Regions from separate parts of the Maricaulis sp. D1M11 genome, predicted to be linked through region 1. Evidence: predicted binding sites of a transcription regulator. Region 1 holds the regulator's gene; each other region holds the start of a gene.
What was found. The regulator LexA, encoded in region 1, represses DNA repair genes until DNA is damaged. The targets are predictions, from matches to a motif close to ATGTTCCNCTTGTGTTCC.
Positions count from the first base shown of each region.

Region 2: uvrA (excinuclease ABC subunit UvrA) is a predicted target of LexA. The motif match lies at 3,094-3,111, and genes of this name have one in related genera.
Region 3: RMQ97_RS10380 (VOC family protein) is a predicted target of LexA. The motif match lies at 2,746-2,763, and genes of this name have one in related genera.
Region 4: recA (recombinase RecA) is a predicted target of LexA. The motif match lies at 3,290-3,307, and genes of this name have one in related genera.

Region 1 covers NZ_JBKQWY010000003.1:47,144-52,091, reverse strand. Annotated here, with positions in the region: gene trpD (anthranilate phosphoribosyltransferase) at 1-67, shown strand, start outside; gene trpC (indole-3-glycerol phosphate synthase TrpC) at 83-871, shown strand; gene lexA (transcriptional repressor LexA) at 1,113-1,814, shown strand; gene RMQ97_RS06595 (ComEC/Rec2 family competence protein) at 1,808-3,874, opposite strand; gene gltX (glutamate--tRNA ligase) at 3,986-4,948, shown strand, end outside.
Region 2 covers NZ_JBKQWY010000002.1:364,849-369,796, reverse strand. Annotated here, with positions in the region: gene RMQ97_RS06005 (VOC family protein) at 150-1,523, shown strand; gene RMQ97_RS06000 (DUF3422 family protein) at 1,667-2,977, shown strand; gene uvrA (excinuclease ABC subunit UvrA) at 3,152-4,948, shown strand, end outside.
Region 3 covers NZ_JBKQWY010000005.1:256,308-261,255, forward strand. Annotated here, with positions in the region: gene hflK (FtsH protease activity modulator HflK) at 1-607, opposite strand, end outside; gene RMQ97_RS10365 (dihydrofolate reductase) at 736-1,293, opposite strand; gene RMQ97_RS10370 (phosphoribosyl-ATP pyrophosphohydrolase) at 1,293-1,607, opposite strand; gene RMQ97_RS10375 (thymidylate synthase) at 1,617-2,471, opposite strand; gene RMQ97_RS10380 (VOC family protein) at 2,874-3,263, shown strand; RNA gene ssrA (transfer-messenger RNA) at 3,293-3,649, shown strand; gene RMQ97_RS10390 (hypothetical protein) at 4,262-4,585, shown strand; gene RMQ97_RS10395 (SspB family protein) at 4,801-4,948, shown strand, end outside.
Region 4 covers NZ_JBKQWY010000005.1:158,376-163,323, forward strand. Annotated here, with positions in the region: gene alaS (alanine--tRNA ligase) at 1-1,487, opposite strand, end outside; gene recA (recombinase RecA) at 2,144-3,220, opposite strand; gene mltF (membrane-bound lytic murein transglycosylase MltF) at 3,394-4,866, shown strand; gene RMQ97_RS09915 (ATP-binding protein) at 4,897-4,948, opposite strand, start outside.

The DNA.
Region 1 (4,948 bases):
AACCGCCATCGACAGCGGCGGCGCCCGCACTGTCCTCGATCAGATGATCGCCATTTCCAACGCCTGAGACCGGGAGAATACCATGTCCGACACCCTGACCCGTATCGGTGCGTACAAGCTGGACCATATTGCCGCCTGCAAGGCGCGCCGCAGTTATGATGACGTCGCCGCGGCCGCGCGCGATGTTGCGCCCGTGCGAGGTTTCCGCCAGGCCCTGATCGACTCTTCCAAAAACGGCAAGATGGGGCTCATCGCCGAAATCAAGAAAGCCAGCCCGTCTAAAGGATTGATCCGCGAAGATTTCAATCCGCCGGAACTGGCCAAGGCCTATGAGGCCGGGGGTGCGACATGTCTCTCTGTCCTCACTGACGGCCCCAGTTTTCAAGGCGCCGATGAATTCCTGACAATGGCACGTGATGCGGTCGCCCTGCCCGCCCTGCGCAAGGATTTCATGTATGACATCTATCAGGTCGCCGAGGCCCGGGCCCTGGGGGCGGACGCCATTCTTCTCATCCTGGCCGCCATTAATGATGACTGCGCCCGCACCCTGACCGATGAGGCTGAAAAATGGGGTATGGACGTTCTGGTTGAAGTGCATGACGGTCCGGAGCTGGATCGTGCCATTGCCCTCAATGCCCCGCTCGTGGGCATTAACAACCGTAATCTGCGCACGTTCGAAACAAGCCTGCAGACCTTCGAAAACCTGGCGCCACGCGTTCCGGAAGATCGCCTTCTAGTCGCGGAGAGCGGTATTTTCACTCCCGCCGACGTCGCCCGCCTCAAGGATGCCGGAGCTGAAGCTCTGCTGGTCGGCGAAAGCCTGATGCGTCAGGATGATGTCACGGCCGCGACTCGGCGCCTGCTGGGCTAAAACACGCCTGCTAGACCATGGCATTCGCCGGACGTGCCCCGCCGCGCGCCGGACCAAAAGCCCCTCGCTTGACCGATGTGCGGAACACTTGTAGAACACAGGTGATTCCTGCTTTGTTCCGTGCGCTTCGGCACTGATGCGCACAGGCTGAGCAGGGTCTGACAGGACAATCCCTGATGGCGCAAGGGTTTGGGGCATGCCCACTCCCATGGCACCAGGGTCCGGCTGGAAGGAATGCGCCATGCTGACGCGGAAACAACACGAGCTTCTTCTGTTCATTCACGAGCGGATTCGAGATACGGGCGTGTCTCCCTCTTTTGACGAGATGAAAGGCGCCTTGAACCTCGCCTCGAAATCAGGGGTTCACCGCCTGATCACGGCTCTGGAAGAGCGCGGCTTTATCCGGCGCCTGGCTCATCGCGCTCGCGCGCTTGAAGTCATCAAGCTTCCCGAAGATGCTGTTCGTGGGGCCCAGAAGACCGAACAGGTCGAGGATACCCGCAATGTGGTTCGCCCGGACTTCCAGCGCAAAACCGTTGATGAGCCCGGATCTGATGCGAGTGTGGACATCCCGATCCTGGGCCGGATTGCCGCCGGTGTGCCCATCGCGGCCATTCAGCATGAAACGGACCGCCTTCCCGTTCCCGCCGACATGATCCAGGGCGGCGAGCATTTCGCGCTCGAGGTCAAGGGCGATTCCATGATCGAGGCCGGCATTCTCGATGGTGATCTGGTCCTGATCAAAAAGGCCCAGTCCGCCGAGAATGGCACGATTGTCGTGGCTCTGGTTGATGATGAAGAGGCCACGCTCAAACGTCTGCGCAAGAAGGGCGGATCCATCGCCCTGGAGGCCGCCAATCCGGAGTATGAAACCCGCATTTTCGGCCCGGAACGTGTAAAGGTTCAGGGCACGCTGGTGGGGCTGATCCGCAAATATCACTGAGCGGAGTGTCGTCCTCGCTCTTCAGCTCCAGCCCAGATCCGGTATCGCCGGGTGTCTTCGACCCAGACGTGATCGCGGATGTCGTCATTGCGGATCCACAGGGCCAGACTGCCCTGCGTCACACGTTCCTCCACGCCGATAATTCGGGCTGAACAGGACTGCCGCCGCCAGTCCGGCAAGGATTGGGGCAGGACCAGAATGTCGGCCCGTTCACAGTCCTCGAACCAGACAGACATATCGCTCGGCCGTGCAATCCGGATTTGGCCGAGGAAATAAACGCAGCCTGAAGCGTCACACCTCTGGGGCGCCGGACTGAGGGTCTCTGACACCGCAGCGCGCTCGGCAAAAACCCGGCGCGCAAAACGGCCCTGACGAGGGTGTGAGGTCCACAGATTTCCATCCTCCTGCGCCACAATAACGCCCTCTTCCGTAATCACCAGGTGGGGAGGAGTGCTGGCGAACCAGATGATCACACTCACGAGAAAGACCAGGCTTGGCGCAATCAGGGCGCGTAGCCCCCGTACGACGAGAAACCAGACCACAGATGCGGACAAACCGGCCAATAGCCAGGGAGGCGCGGCTGCGATGGGAATGAGAACGCCCTCCCCCCCTGAGGTCCATCGCGCGAACGACAGGCACAGCCGCAAGCCAAACCCCATCACCTCGAATACAGGGCCATCCCATCCCAACGGGATCAAGACGAGGGCGAGAAACCCGACCGGCATCACAATCAGGGAAAAGATCGGCATGACTAGCACATTGGCAAAAAAGCCGGTCTTGGCGAGGTGATGAAAATGAAAGGCCGAAAAGACGGATGTTGCACTCCCGGCTATGGCGCTGGTGAAGGCGACACCGCCGGGAAGTGTCACGATAATCGGCCAGCGACGGGCCTGAACAACCGGGCGTGCCAGTTCATAGGCCCGGATCAGGGCACCGGTGGCCGCAAAACTCATTTGGAAACCGACTGACAGCACACTGTGCGGCGCCAGGATCAGGATCATCACACACGCTAGGCCCAGAGCATTCATGGACAAAGCCCGCCGGGAGACCAGAACAGCGCCCAGTAAACAGGCGGTCATGATAACCGCCCGCTGTGTCGGCAGGCTGGCTCCGGTCAGCACGAGATAGGCCAGGGCAGCGACAAGTGCGCAGAGGATGGCCGGATAACGTGCATCAAAGGCGCGTCCAAAGGGCCGTATAGCAGCACCGACCAGGCGCGCGACGCCATAGACGGTGCCGGCCAGCAGGGCCATGTGAAGCCCCGATATCGCCAGGATATGGCCCAGTCCACCGGATCTGAGAATCTCGATCACATCGCGATCAAGGGCCGATCTGTCGCCCGTCAGGAGCGCGGCGGCAATCCCGCCCGTTTCATCAGGTAATCGGCGCTGAATATGAGCCGAAAGACCATAACGCAGACGCACAAGATCAGCCGCAAACCCGGTTTCACGTCCGGTTATCGCGCTTTCAAGCCGAAACCCGGAAGCCTGAAGACCGGAAAACCGGGCATGGAAGGCTGAATCATAGGCTCCGGGTACAACGGGTCGTCCCGGTGTGAACAAAACGGCCCTCACCCGTACCCGGTCGCCCGGTTCCGCCACTCCCTCGGAGGCCAGAACCCGGATCCAGCCTGTGTCGGTGCGCACATGCCAGCGCAAACGCCCATTGGCCGACCGGCTCAGACCTTCGATCCAGCCCGTCACCTCGATGGACTGCCCCTCCCGAAATCGAAGATTGGAGACGTCAGGAATCCGGCTCTGGGCCCACATTATCCAGACCAACACCATGGCCATAAAGACGATGACCGCCCGAGGCTTCCGGCTAGGCCAGCTGGCATGCAGCACGGCGAGCAGTGCCAGACTGGACACCACCACGCCCCAGCCCCACATGCCGGTTATGTCGACGGGCAGGATATGGGCCAGGCTACAGCCCAGCAATCCGGCACAGGCCAGTCCGACAAATGGTCTGCCTACGCCAAAAGCATGAGATCGAAAACGGGAGAACAGATTGACACCCGACAGGACGCGGGGTTTGTGTAACGCCGATTCCGGTGTGTTCACAGGGCCCTCCAGCGTGTGACATACGGGCCTCTGGCGTTTGACAACGCATTCATGTTAACACCGCCCATCCTTCTGCACTGCAGCAAAAATTCGCAATCGCAATAGAGACTGATGATCCGCACTCGCTTCGCACCTTCGCCGACCGGCTTCCTTCATATTGGAGGCGCTCGCACAGCCCTGTTTTCCTGGCTGTTTGCCCGTCACCATGGCGGTGAATTCCGTCTGCGGATCGAAGATACAGACCGGGCACGCTCGACCGATGCCGCCATTGATGCGATCAAGGACGGGCTGGACTGGCTGGGCCTGGACTGTGATGGCGAGATTGTCTCGCAACACGCCAATGCGCCGCGCCATGTTGAGATTGCCCAGCATCTTCTGGACACCGGCAAGGCGTTCAAATGTTTTCTGACAGCAGACGAAACCGAGGCGCTGCGCGATGACGCGTTCAAGGCCGGCCGTGCCTTGCGCTCACCCTGGCGCGACCGGGATGCTTCCGAGGCTCCGGAGAATGCCCCGTTTACCGTGCGGTTCCGCGCCAGTGATGATGACATGATCCTCTCCGACGCGGTTCAGGGCGACGTGCGCTGGGCGGCCAAGGATTTCGACGATCTGATCCTGCTGCGCAGTGATTCTAGCCCGACCTATAACCTTGCTGTCGTTGTCGATGATCACGACATGGAAATTTCACACATCATTCGCGGCGATGACCACCTCGTGAATGCCGGTCGGCAGTGCCAGATCTATGACGCCTTGGGCTGGGAGCGTCCGGTCTTTGCCCACATCCCGCTTATTCATGGTGATGATGGCAAGAAACTGTCGAAACGCCATGGCGCACTGGGTGTCGAGGCCTATCGCGATATGGGCTATCTGCCCGAAGGTCTTCGCAATTACCTGTTGCGACTGGGCTGGTCCCATGGCGACCAGGAGTTTTTCACCGATGATCAAGCCCAGGCCGCATTTGGACTGGGCGGTCTCAACAAGGCCCCGGCACGCCTCGATTTTTCCAAGATGGCGCACGTGAATGCCCATCATATTGAAGCGGCTGATGATGAGCGCCTTCTGGAATTGGCAAGC
Region 2 (4,948 bases), on a different contig from region 1:
CACGTTCATGCACGGCATGCTGCACAGCAGAATGTCTGCCGCAAAATTCGTGCTGCGCCGCACAAAAACGCATGCAGGCCAACCGGAAAAATTGATGGGATTGCCCGGCGACACACCTAAATTGAACAAAAAGACAAAGAGTTGGTCCCATGTCCGTTGCGTTGATCTCCCGGGATGCCCTGCGCACCCGCTTTTCCTCCCTCATGTCCGACATGTATCGCCGTGAAGTGCCCGCCTATGGCACCTTGCTGGATATCGTCGACAGCGTGAACACCCAGGCCGGTGCCGCGCCGGTCGAAAGTTCGGCCGCCGGACGCCTGCAACTGGAACGCCATGGCGCTATTCGCCTGGGTACAGCCGACGAATTGAACATGATGCGACGCATGTTTGCTCAGCTCGGCATGGAACCCGTGGGATATTACGACCTCACTGTGGCCGGTATTCCGGTTCATTCCACGGCCTTCCGCCCGGTCTCGCCGGATGCGCTGGCCGCCAATCCGTTCCGCGTCTTCACCTCGCTTTTGCGCCTTGACCTGATCCCGTCTCAGACGCTGCGCGAAACGGCGCGTGAGCTTCTGGCCGCGCGTTCCATTTTCACTGCCGCCGCGATGGATCTGTGCGAACGTGCCGAGGCCCAGGGCGGACTGGATGCCGAGGATGCCGAACGCTTTGTGACGGAGCTGACGCAGACTTTCCAGTGGCATGCCGATGCCCCTGTGACCGCTCGCGTGTACGAGGCGCTTCTCACCTCGCACCGCCTGATTGCCGATATCGTCTCGTTCAAGGGACCGCACATCAATCACCTCACCCCGCGCACGCTGGACATTGAAATCGTACAGGCCCGCATGCCGCAGGCCGGAATCGAGCCCAAGGCCGTGATCGAAGGTCCGCCGGCGCGGCAATGCCCGATCCTGCTGCGTCAGACCTCCTTCAAGGCGATTGTCGAACCGGTCCGTTTTGCCGATGGCGTGGAAGGTGAACACCTGGCCCGTTTTGGTGAGATCGAACAGCGCGGTGTAGCCCTCACTCCCAAGGGTCGGGCGCTGTATGACCGCCTGCTCGACACGGTACGCGAGGTCATCACCCCGGCGCCCGACGGCTCCAATGCGGTGCAATACCGGGCCCATCTGGATGAGGTATTTTCCGCTTTCCCGGACGACTGGACCGCGATGCGAGAGCAGGGCCTGGCCTATTTCAGCTTTGCACTGAGCGAAGCCGGCAAGGCTGCGGCCGCAGCCCGTCACGACCCGGACCTGACCCTGGACACCCTGATCGAGCGCGGCTGGGTCACGGCCTCCCCGATTATCTATGAAGACTTCCTGCCGGTCAGTGCAGCCGGCATTTTCACCTCCAATCTCGGCGATGGTGATAGTGCGGCGCAGATCACCCGCTCCAACCAGGTTGAATTTGAAACCGCCCTGGGCGCGAAAGTCGCGGATCCGTTCGCTCTTTATGCTGCGATGGAAGCTGAAAGCCGCAACACGTGTCTGAACGCGTTCAAGACTGAGATTCCTGCCGAGTAATCGCCCGGCACGGGGCTGTGCTGCATCGAAGCTCACCGTGGGCCTGCCCAGCCAGCCCCTCGCCCCGGTTTTCGCTTGGGTCAACGCCCTGAACTGTGCCAGACCCGCCTCGTCCTCACGATGAAACCGGACGGAGGCCCGTGATGTCAGACCCTATGGCCGCAGATAATCAGGTGAACGCGGCACAGATGACGCTCCTGCGCGGCAAGCTGTTGCAAGAAGCGCATGCGCGTCCCTCCCTGCCCGCTCCGCTGCCGGCCCAGCTCACCCATTATGCCTTCATGCACAGACGCGACGGGCAGGTGCTCGATCCGGTCGCACAGATCGAGGCATTGTGTGCTGCGCTCGGGACACCGCCCCCGGATCCCGATGCCTGGCGTCATCAGATCGAATCGGGCCGGACCCGGCTGATCTGGGAACGCCATACCGAAATGAGTACGCTGACCTTGATGGAAGAAGGTCCAGGTAAACCACCTTTCTCCGGCCCACCCGAACTGGGACTGCCTGGCGAGGTGCTGGACCGGTTTGGCGATCTGCTCAGCGCCACCCGGCTGGACGTGCAACCCAGTTCGAAGGGACGGCTCAAGCCGGAACTCGCTCGCCAGGCCTTTGGGGAAAACCGTTTCATTGCCAGCGCGATTGGAGGGGGTGATTTCACCGTCGCGACCGATTTCAAGGCCGACGCGACGGGCGCAGTCCGCTTTATCCTGTTCGATCCCGGTGCACCCGATGATCGCCGCGGCCGCGTCGTGCAAAAACTCCTCGAAGTGGATGCCTACCGGATTGCTGCGCTTTTGGCGCTGCCCCTCGCACAGGCACTGGGACAGGAACTCAACCGGCTGGAAAACGCACTCGACACATTGTCCGCTCAGATCAGCGAACCCCCACAAACAGGCCGGGACAAGGATTTGCTGGAGCGTCTTTCCCGCATTGCCGGGGAGGTCACGGCAGCAGACGCGCGCACCCATTACCGCTTTGCGGCTTCGCGCGCCTATGATGCCGTCATGCGCGAACGGCTGACACGACTGCGCGAGGAACGGGTGGAAGGATATGAACGGCTCAGCGTCTTTCTGGAACGACGTCAGGCGCCGGCCATGCGGACCTGCGAGGCGGCCCAACGCCGGCTCGACGCGCTGGGCCAGCGTGTGACCCGCGCCAATCAACTTCTAGCAACCCGTGTGAATGTCGCCCTGGAAGACCAGAATGCCGCCCTCCTGGCCTCAATGGATCAGCGCGCTCGCCTGCAACTCAGACTTCAGGAAACCGTCGAAGGCCTCTCGACTGTTGCCATCACCTATTATGGCACCGGCCTCGCCCACTACCTTTTCAAAGGGGTGGCGGGCAGTTTCTGGCCGGCGCTGAATGTGGCGCTCGCCACAGCCCTCGTGGTGCCGGTCATTTTTGGCGGAGTCTGGCTCGCGCTCCAGCGGGTGAAACGATCCTTGCGAGACTGACCTCTACCCCCTCTCCTGCCAGCCTTGTGTCAGGAGCAAACCGGTTCACAGGCTGGACGACGCCCTGTGTGAGCCCTAAATGTGTCCGTTCTGCACTTCTTCTGGACAGAGCGGAGATGTTCTCCCATTGTTCCGCGCAACACTGACATTTCCGACTCAAGGCAGGCTTACCGTATGGCGCTCGACAAAATCCGTGTGCAAGGCGCGCGCGAACACAATCTGAAAAATGTCTCCGTCGATCTGCCACGCGACAGTCTGATCGTTTTCACCGGCCTGTCGGGATCGGGCAAATCCTCCCTCGCCTTTGACACCATTTATGCCGAGGGACAGCGGCGCTATGTGGAAAGCCTGTCGGCCTATGCCCGCCAATTCCTGGAGTTAATGGCCAAGCCGGACATGGATTCCATCGAGGGCCTGTCGCCTGCGATCTCGATTGAACAGAAGACCACTTCCAAAAACCCGCGTTCCACGGTGGGTACGGTCACCGAGATCTATGACTATATGCGCCTGTTATGGGCGCGTGTGGGTGTGCCCTATTCGCCGGCGACCGGCCTGCCGATTGAAAGCCAGACCGTCAGTCAGATGGTCGACCGACTGATGGAGCTGGAAGACGGTGCACGCCTCTATCTGCTGGCGCCCGTGGTGCGCGGCCGCAAGGGGGAATACCGCAAGGAATTCGCCGAATGGCTCAAGGCGGGCTTCCAGCGGGTGAAGGTCGACGGCGAATTCTACACGATGGAAGACGCGCCCGAACTCGACAAAAAATTCAAGCACGATATCGATGTGGTCGTCGATCGCATCGTGATCCGCGAGGGCATGGAAAGCCGTCTGGCGGACAGTCTGGAAACAGCGCTAGGGCTGGCGGACGGCATCGCCATTGCGGAATTCGCCGACCGCAAGGATGAGGATGGCGCCCCGCAGCGCATTGTCTTCTCCGAGAAATTTGCGTGTCCGGTCTCCGGTTTCACGATTTCAGAGATCGAACCGCGCCTGTTCTCGTTCAACAATCCCTTCGGCGCCTGTCCGAGCTGTGATGGGCTGGGGCAATCCCTGAAATTCGACCCGGGTCTCGTTGTGCCCGAGGGGGAGAAATCACTCAATGACGGGGCCATCGCGCCCTGGAGCCGTGCGACGTCGAAACTCTATCAGCAAACCCTTCAGGCCCTGGCAGATCACTTCGGTGGCGATATGTTCGCGCCCTGGTCCTCCCTGCCCAAGAAATTCCGCGACGTCGTGCTCTATGGCACCAAGGAGAAGATCAAATTCATCTATGAAGATGGTCTGCGCAAATTCGAAACCCAGAAAGCCTTTGAGGGGGTTATCCCCAATCTGGAACGACGCTGGCGCGAAACCGACAGCAGCTGGGTGCGCGAAGATCTGGCCCGGTTCCAATCCTCCCAGCCGTGCGAAACCTGTGGTGGACGACGTCTGAAACCGGAAGCCCTGGCGGTCAAGATTGGCGGCTATGACATTTCGGACGCCAGCAAGCTGTCGATCCGCAAGGCCCGTGACTGGTTTGCCCAGATTCCTGACAGCCTCACAGTCAAGCAGAACGCGATCGCCGAACGCATTCTCAAGGAAATCCTCGAACGCCTGAAATTCCTCAATGATGTGGGCCTGGACTATCTGACACTGGATCGGGCCTCCGGCACATTGTCAGGCGGGGAAAGCCAGCGCATTCGCCTGGCCAGCCAGATCGGTTCCGGTCTGACCGGCGTGCTCTATGTGCTCGACGAGCCCTCTATCGGCCTGCACCAGCGTGACAATACCCGCCTGCTGGAGAGCCTCCAGGGATTGCGGGATCTGGGCAATACCGTGATCGTGGTGGAGCATGATGAGGAGGCCATCCTGACCGCCGATTATGTCGTGGATCTGGGTCCGGCCGCAGGCGTGCACGGCGGGGATATTGTGGCCGCCGGCACGCCCGATGAAATCAAGGCCCATCCTGACAGTCTGACCGGACAATATCTC
Region 3 (4,948 bases), on a different contig from region 1:
TTTCGGCCACGGCCTTCACGGCCACGGCAGGATCAAGCACGTTAAATTCGAAATTGCGCACACCGTTTTCCGGGTCACGCGAGTCCACACGCCACTGCACGGTGAAATCAATGTCCACGATGTTTTCATCGCGGGTCAGCATGAGGCTTTCCTCATCTGTACGACCGATTTCAACATTTCGCACTTCGGTGAACTGGTTCCGGATCACCGTTTCGATCGGAGCGGGGAATTTGAAATTCATCCCGGAATCGGTCGTGCGATCATACGCACCGAAGCGCATCACCACACCTTTTTCACCCGGCTGGATGAAATAGACAGCCTGACCGATAAACAACCAGACGATCAGGGCCGCAAGCGCCACCAGAAGCAGGCCAAACAGGCCCGGACCACCGGCATTGTCATTATCGCTGCCCTTGCCGCCGAACAGCCCACCGAACATGCGCTGAAGATCGCGCACGACATCGTCGAGATCCGGTCCCTCCGGCCCGCGACCTCCGCCGCCGCCATTGTTATTGGGGCGCTGCCCCCAGGGATTGTTCGGATTATTGTTTCCACCGCCGGAGCCCCAGGGACCTCCGCCGCCGCCAGAATTGTCATTCCATGGCATGAGTGTGCTCAAACCTCTCGCTAATCTTGACACATACATGAACGCATGCGGCCCGGCTTTCAAGCAGAACAGGGAGGGATGCACACACATCCAGTCCCGCATCATGGGTATGTTGTGTGGCCCGAACGCTATTTCAGCCGGTCGAGGGCGCGAAAAATGAAGTCATGATCATCGCGCTCTCCGGCCGGATAGGTTTCCTGCCCGATTTCCGACCACGCCGCTTCATCAAACTCGGGGAACCAGGCATCCCCGTCCGGTGCCGCATCCACCTCGGTCAGATAAAGCCGGTCGGCAAAAGGCATGGCCGCGGCATAGATCTGTGCGCCACCGATCACAAAGACCTCGTCCACGCGATCAAGATTGGCCTGTTCGAACGCTCGTGCCAGGGCCGATCCGAGATCGCCAACCACAACGGCGCCGTCGGCGGCCAGGCCGGTCTGGCGCGTGACCACAATATTCAGCCGGCCGGGAAGGGGCTTGCGGGGCAGGCCGTCCCAGGTCTTGCGCCCCATGATCACCGGCTTGCCCGACGTCACGGCCTTGAAGAGTTTGAGATCAGACGACAAATGCCAGGGCAGGCCACCGGCACTGCCAATCACGTTATTTCGGCCCCGGGCCACCATCAAAGACACACGCGGAACAATCGTCCGGGGCATCTCGCCCCCACCGATATCAGACCTAGGCATCATACCGTTTGCGTCTCCAGATAGCGCAGCCATTTCTCGCGCACGGCCTGGTCCAGATCGACCCCTTCATCGCGCGCCAGCAGCAAGAGCATGCCCAACACATCCGCCATCTCCCGTGCCAGCGCCTCGCGCGCAACCGTATCGGCGGGACGACGCGTCCGTCCACTGACCGTGAGATAGGCCTGTGTCAGTTCACCCACTTCTTCCTGCAATTTGAGCACATGCCAGTCGCCGGACCGGTCGATATCAAACCGCTCGGCATAGATATCGGAAACGGCGCCGATCCTGTCGGCCAGCTCCATCAGGTCAGACATGGGATTCTCCTAGACCGCGACAGGCGCAGTGATGCGCGGATGCGGGTCATAACCTTCGAGAACAATGTCTTCGTATTCAAAGGCGAACAGGTCCTGGGCCTCCGGATTGAGCTGCAGGCGCGGCAGGGCTCGCGGTGTCCGCGATAACTGCTCGCGCACCTGGTCCACATGATTGGAATAGATGTGGGCATCGCCAAAGGTGTGAATGTACTCACCCGGCTCCAGACCGCAGACCTGGGCCACCATACAGGTCAAAAGGGCGTAGGACGCGATGTTGAATGGTACGCCCAGGAACATGTCGGCCGAGCGCTGATACAGCTGGCAGGACAGCTTCCCGTTGGCGATATTGAATTGATAGAGCGTGTGGCAGGGCGGCAGGGCCATGTTGGGCACGTCCACCGGATTCCAGCCGGACACGATCAAGCGGCGTGACGCCGGATTGCTCCTGATCTGCTGAAGAATGTTGGACAGTTGATCGATTTCCGTCCCGTCGGGACCTTCCCAGCGGCGCCATTGCTTACCGTAAACCGGTCCGAGATCGCCATTCTCATCGGCCCACTCATCCCAGATACTCACCCCGCGCTCCTGCAGCCAGCGCACATTCGTTTCGCCGCGCAGGAACCACAACAGTTCAATGGCAATGGACTTGAAGTGCACTTTCTTGGTGGTCAGAAGCGGAAAGCCTTCCGACAGATCGCAACGCAATTGCCGGCCAAAGACCGCACGGGTGCCAACGCCCGTACGATCATCCTGATCCGCACCGGTTTCCAGAATGTCTTCGAGGAGTTCGAGATAGGCCCGCTCAACCTTTGATCCCGCAGACAGGTCGCGGCGCGACCGCGTCTCGTTGGACGCCTCGGTCATCTTGGAGCCTTCGGCCGCATTGGACGTCGATGTCAGGGGGGCGATATCCGCCATGAAAACTCTCCTCTCCTGCCGGCTCGGGTATTCAGGCAAGTATTGGGGCAGGTCGTGGGACTCTGAACGTTCAACACAAAATCTTAGCGCCGATTCGCTCGAGGCACGTCGGTGAAATCAGTTCCATCCACACAAATCTCCGCGCGCAATCGAGACTTCAAAAAGGTGAGCGAGACATTTTGGACTTGCGTTTGCATAGTCTGAGGCTAAGGTGCTCGCAAGAACATAACAAGAACATGTTTTGTGGGGGCCGATCTTGTGTGGCCCCAATTCAATGACGTTTTGATGACGCTTTTGCTGTCCGGATTTGCACGCGCGGACCGGGCCAAACCTTCAGGAGATATGAGAATGCTGGGATATGTCACTTTGGGGACCAATGATCTGGACCGGGCGGCCGCTTTTTATGACAAGCTGTGTGCCGAATTCGGCGTGAGCCGCATGATGGGCGACGAGAACTTCATCGCCTGGGGCAAGCCGGACGGCGGCGCCGGTATCGGCCTGACCAAACCCTTTGACGGCAACCCGGCAACGGTTGGCAATGGTGTCATGGCCGCATTCCAGGCCGACAGCCGCGAACAAGTAGACAAGGTCTACAAGCTGGCTGTGGAAGAGCTCGGTGGCCAGTGCGAGGGTCCGGCCGGCCCGCGCGGTGATGGCAGTTTCTACGCCGGCTATTTCCGCGACCCCGATGGCAACAAGCTCAATGTGTTCTTTATGGACTATTCGAGCGCGGGATAAGCCCCAGCACAGCGAGCGAACTGGGCGGGGATCTTTCACCCGCCCCTCGTATCGCTTATATTGAAGAGGCTGGTTCGCCAGCTATGGCGATAAACGCGCTCGTAATAACCGGATCGGACCCGGGGGCAGTACCCGGCGGCTCCACCAATACCTCTGTGTCGTGGCACAGCGTGCGGGGCCGAAACAGGATTGACGAACGGGTAAAGGGGTATGCTTTCGCTCGGGTGAGGCCCGTTACAGGCTCGTTTTTGAAAGTTGCCAACGACAACTTTGCTGAAGAGGTCGCTCTCGCTGCGTAAGCAGCGCGGGATATCTCGCCTAAAACTCCTGGGCTCTTAGCATGCTCAGGCGGGGCTCGGAGGCGCCTGGCAACAGAAGCCTCCACTTCTCTCCCCAACCCTTGCCGACACTCTCTTGGCCACATTTTTGTCCGCCTGATGCGTCTACAGGGTGCGATCCGCACCCTGCGCGCGACACTCTCTTTACGTCGATTGCAAACCGTCTGTCTGGGGTAGATGCCGAGTGTTTGGCGTGGATACGGTCTTTGACAGTGAACCGATGGCCGAACGACCATCGAACTGACCCAACTCCCGCGCGCGTCTGGTCGCAGGTCGATCCTGTTTCCAACGCCCGGTCAGTACACACGCCTGATCCGCCCGGAGCGCTGACCGTCCATGCATGACGACATCAAGAGCACGCCGTCATTGACGTCGTTCTATTCTTACCTTTCCCGTCGTTTGATCCGTTCGTTGCATGAGACCGGTCGACCTGAGACGAGAGCACGAATCGGAGCGCTCGAAACGCTTCGGAACTGGCGTACCCTCCCGCCCTCACATGTGCGTGAACATTCACTTCTGACTTACTTTACAACCGTTTATTGGCTGCACCCCGCACTTTCTGCCACTCAACACCACAAATCAACGCGCCTCACGTGTTTCACTTTGACATGCCCGAATTGAGCGTATAGAGCGGACAAGCAAGCTTATTTGGGGGACATCATGAAAAAGCTTTTCTTCATTGCTCTGGCATCTGCATTTGCCGTGACCGGTTGTACATCCACGACCAAAGTTGCCGCGCGCCAGCCGGGCGATCGTGACCTGACCTGTGCTGAACTCGTCACCGAATTCGACAACCTGGACGCCGTTCAGGAAGAAGCCGAGAACAATCAGGGCGTCAACACCGCCAATGTTGCGGCTGTCGTTTTCTTCTGGCCTGCCGCTGTCGGTAACTACATGGAAGCCGACCGCGCCATGGATCTGGTTGAAGAACGCCGCAACCACCTGACCGAGCTCTATGACAACAAAGGCTGCACCGGCCGCTAAGTCATCCGCTCATTCGGATTGGAAAGGCGCCTGAGGGCGCCTTTCTTTTTTCTCTCGCCCGCAACGGGCAATTCAATGTCTTACCTCGGCTATTTCTAAAAGCGTCGCATTGTTGCAACTGCATTAACGGCTCTTGCAGTTCGACTGAGCGAAGTCGTTTGACCTCCCTTGAGACGCGTTTACCTTGCCTCACGAAGGCATAGGGGGAATGGCCGATGGCAAAAGATCTGATGCGCTACGACATCATGGCGCAAGAAGCCTTGCGCGGCGTTGTTCGCGAGGCCCTGCTGGTCGCAGCGGGCGGCGAAGGCCTTCCTGGCAATCATCATTTTTACATTACCTTCCGCACCCGTGCGCCGGGGG
Region 4 (4,948 bases), on a different contig from region 1:
GGGGTCTGGTCGAACACCAGCTCGGCGGACTGGCCCTCGCCCAGGCGGACCTGTTCCGCACCGTCAAACACGATGGCCTGCAATGTGCCTTCGCCGTCAGTGCCCTCATATCCGAGGAAATTGCTGGCCCCCGCGGCCTCGCGCACACCGAACCAGACCGTATCCGGCGCCTGCTGACCCGAGGAGAATTTGCTGGCACGGGCATCCGCGCGCTGTTTCTCCATGGCCGTTTCAAAACCGGCCTCATCAACGGTCATGCCCTTGGCGCGCAGCGCATCCTGGGTCAGATCGAGCGGAAATCCGTAAGTGTCATAGAGTTTGAACGCGGTTTCACCGGGCAGGGCTTCCCCCTCCGCCATATCTGCGGTGGCCTCTTCAAGCAGGCTCAGACCGCGACCGAGCGTGCGCTGGAAACGCTCTTCCTCGATTTTCAGCGTGTCTTCCAGCAAGGCCTGGGCCCGACCCAATTCGGGATAAGCATCGCCCATCTCGGTTTTGAGCGCCTCGACCAGTTTCCAGATCACTGGCTCACTGGCGCCAAGAAGATGGGCGTGGCGCATGGCCCGGCGCATGATGCGGCGCAGGACATAACCGCGTCCCTCATTGGACGGCGATACACCATCGGCCATCAGGAAACATGTGGACCGCAAATGATCGGCAATCACACGATGGCTGGCCAAGGCCTCACCCTGGGCTTTCACACCCAGCACGTCTTCCCCGGCCGCAATCAGATTGGCGAACAGATCCACATCATAATTATTGTGCTTGCCCTGCAGGATGGCCGCGATGCGCTCCAGCCCCATACCCGTATCGATCGAGGGTTTGGGCAGATCAATCCGCTTGCCGGGCTCCAATTGCTCGAACTGCATGAAGACCAGGTTCCAGATCTCGATGAACCGATCTCCGTCCTCCTCCGGGGAGCCGGGAGGGCCACCCCAGACGTCGGGGCCATGATCGAAAAAGATCTCGGAACACGGACCACATGGCCCTGTGTCACCCATGGACCAGAAGTTATCCGAGGTGGAGATGCCAATGATCCGGTCGTCCGACAGACCTGCAATCTTGCGCCAGAGCGTGCGCGCCTCCTCGTCCTCGGAATAGACCGTGATGAGCAGCTTGTCGGCAGGCAAGGCAAACTCCCGGGTGATCAGCGTCCAGGCGTGGTGGATCGCCTCTTCCTTGAAATAATCACCAAAGGAGAAATTACCGAGCATTTCAAAAAACGTATGGTGACGGGCCGTATATCCGACATTGTCGAGATCATTATGCTTGCCACCCGCGCGCACACATTTCTGCGACGATGTCGCGCGCACAGACGACGGGGTTTCCGCACCCGTGAAATAATTCTTGAACGGCACCATGCCGGCATTCACGAACAGAAGTGTGGGATCATCTTGCGGCACAAGCGGGGCTGAGGCCGCGATCTCGTGCTCATTCCGGCCGAAATAATCGAGGAAGGTCGAGCGGATATCGCGCAAGCTGGTCATTGGTCTAAAGTCCACATTGCAGGAACGGGGGAAGGCCCGTGCCTGGGTCGTTGATCCGGTACTGGTCACACGGGCCATGATGCGCCGGGTTTTCTCTTCCCCGCCCACGCAAACAGCCCCAGCCTATGTTGCATATCTTCGCGGAAGCACAAGAGAGGAGCTGTCATCGACACGCCTGCAGGCACGGCTATCTTCAGGCCCGGCGGCGGGTTCTTGACCAGGGGGGCTTGATGACGGGGCTCAACGAACCCAATCAGGCGTCGATACCGGCTAACTAATCCGGTGACCGGATCGATCGAACGACTTCGGCAGGCGCGCAAGCAGATTCGGCAACCGCGCGAACGATCCCGGCGAAACGAAACCGGGACAGTTCGGACTGCCCCGGTTCCAATTCGATGACACTTTTGGGATCTGATGAGGTGATCTGATGGTGCAATCTGATATCGTGAGCTGATTCAGTGCCCTAAACTGGCAGGCCCGTTTCGGCGACCCAATTGGGAACGCCGAATTCAGCTCATCCGGTCCAACAACTGAGGCTCAACAGATCAGGCTCAGCAAATCAGGTCAAACGGTTGAGCCTCACCACTCACTGCAATCGCCAGGACGCCAGCCAAAACGACTGAACGCCCCGACGCCTCGCACCAATAAGAGCGAGACTAGCTGGCCGCCGCCGCGTCATCATCCGCATCAGGACCGGTGAGCATCTCATCCGCGATCAACCCGGCATTTGCCCGGACCTTGCGCTCGATCTCCGCAGAGATATCCGTGTGCTCCAGCAGGAAACGACGCGCGTTCTCACGGCCCTGTCCGATACGTTCGGAATTATAGGAATACCAGGAGCCGGACTTCTCAATGACATCGCCCTTCACGCCGAGATCCAGCAATTCACCCATTTTGGAAATGCCTTCGCCGTAGAGAATATCAAACTCGACCTCCCGGAAGGGGGGCGCGACCTTGTTCTTCACCACTTTCACGCGGGTCTGATTGCCGATCACTTCATCGCGATTCTTGATCGCGCCGATTCGGCGGATATCCAGGCGGACGGAAGAGTAGAATTTCAGGGCATTACCGCCGGTCGTGGTCTCGGGAGAGCCGAACATCACACCGATCTTCATGCGGATCTGATTGATGAAAATCACCAAGCAGTTGGATTTGGAGATGGAGGCCGTCAGCTTGCGCAGCGCCTGGCTCATCAAGCGCGCTTGCAGGCCCGGCAGGCTATCCCCCATTTCCCCTTCCAGCTCGGCGCGCGGCGTCAGGGCCGCGACCGAGTCGATCACCAGGATATCGACAGCGCCGGACCGGACGAGCGTGTCAGCGATCTCAAGCGCCTGTTCACCCGCGTCAGGCTGGGAGACCAGAAGCTCGCCCACATCCACGCCCAGCTTGGCCGCATAAACCGGATCCAGGGCATGTTCAGCATCGACAAAAGCGGCCACGCCGCCCGCCTTTTGAGCCTCGGCCACGGTGTGCAGCGCCAGAGTGGTCTTGCCCGAGCTTTCCGGCCCATAGATCTCGATGATCCGGCCCTTGGGCAGACCGCCCACACCCAGGGCAATATCCAGACCCAGAGACCCGGTGGACACCGCCTCGATTTCCATCGCCGGTTTCTGACCGAGCTTCATCACCGAGCCTTTGCCGAACGCCTTGTCGATCTGGCTGAGTGCGGCCTCAATGGCCTTCTGCTTGTCGTTGTTTTCGTTTTTCACGAGTCGAATCGCGCCCTTGCTCATTTGCCCTTGTCCTTATTTCACGCCGCTAACAAGCGGGCAACTGCCACAACGCGTACCAGTTTTGTTCACGGAACACAAGCGGAACATTTATGGTTAACAAAACAGAACAAAGCGGAACATCCACTCGCCTAATCCCGATTGCGCCACCCGTTCGCCCCCAGTAACATGCTTGAATGTCCCTTTGGCACAGGCATATCGCGCCGCTCTGGAACCGGTTCCGGTCGCAACCCGAACTTCGCTCCCACACCGGAACGGGTGTGATGCTGATGAGCCTCGTGGCGGTCACGCTGGCCGCATCGGAGCGGCCTGACCCGGACGCCGGGCCTGTCATGATTCGCGACAGCGTCTCCGGCCTGGTGAGCCCGGCCTATCTGCCCGACCTCGATGCGGGCGGACCATTGATCGTGCTCACCCTGACCGGCCCGACCAGCCATTTCCAGACCCGGTCGGGAGAGCTTGTGGGCTATGAACGCGATCTGGCGACAGCCCTGGCCGAACATATGGGCGTGCCTGTCGAATTTCGGGTGAAACCGGATATCCGGGCCCTCATCCGTGCGTTGAATGTGGGCGAAGGCCATGTCGCAGCGGCCGGTCTGACCGCCACCGACGCCCGTCGGGCACAGGGGCTGAGGTTCGGCCCGGCCTACAAGCTCGTGCGGGAGCAGCTGGTCTGCCGCCGGGGCGGGGTTCGACCACGCCGCGCCGGCGCTCTCGCGGAGGCCTCACTCATTGTGCAATCGGGGTCGAGCTATGAGGAAACGCTGGAGACCCGACGCGTCGCGCTGCCCGAACTGACCTGGGACACCCAGCCGGCTGGCTCGGCCTTGCCCCTGCTCGAACTGGTCGATGCGGGGCTTTATGACTGTACCGTGGCCGATTCCCATCTGGTGGATATTGCGCGGCTTTTGATGCCCGAACTCTCGGTCAGCCTGAACCTGACCCGCGACCGTCCCCTGGCCTGGCTGGTCTCCCCGCGCGCAACGGGTCTGGAGGCGCGGCTGGAGGCGGAATTTGCCTGGGCCCATACCTCCGGCCTGCTCGATGAGCTGGACCATTTCTGGTTCGGCCGGTTTGGCGATTTCGACTATGTGGATGTCGCCACATTTGTTGAACGGCTCGACACCCGCCTGCCCCACTACCAGCCCTATTTCGAAGCGGCGGCCGAGGCCCATGATCTGGAATGGCAAACACTGGCGGCCCAGGCCTATCAGGAATCACACTGGGACCCCGATGCCGTCAGTGCGACAGGAGTGCGCGGCCTGATGATGCTGACCCTGCCCACTGCCCGGCAGATGGGCGTGGAAGACCGCGAAGACCCGCTGCAAAGCATTGAAGGGGGGTCGCGTTATCTGGCCAATCTGCTTGACCGCCTGCCCGATGACATTCCGCAAGAGGAGCGGATCTGGTTCGCCCTGGCCGCCTATAATGTCGGCATGGGTCATCTCTATGATGCTCGTCGGCTGGCGGAACAAAGAGGCCTGAACAAAAACAACTGGCAGGATATTGCCACCACCCTGCCCCTGTTGTCTGACCCGGAACACTATCCGACGACCCGCCACGGATATGCGCGTGGCCATGAACCCGTGCGGTATGTCGAGAAGATCCAAGAATACCGGATCATGCTGCTGGCCAATCAGGAGATCTGACCCGGTCCCGCCCCCGGTTCGGCGTGTGGCCTATTCCCCGGCCAGGATGGTTTTCACCTTCTCGGCCAGTTGCGGCAGGGTG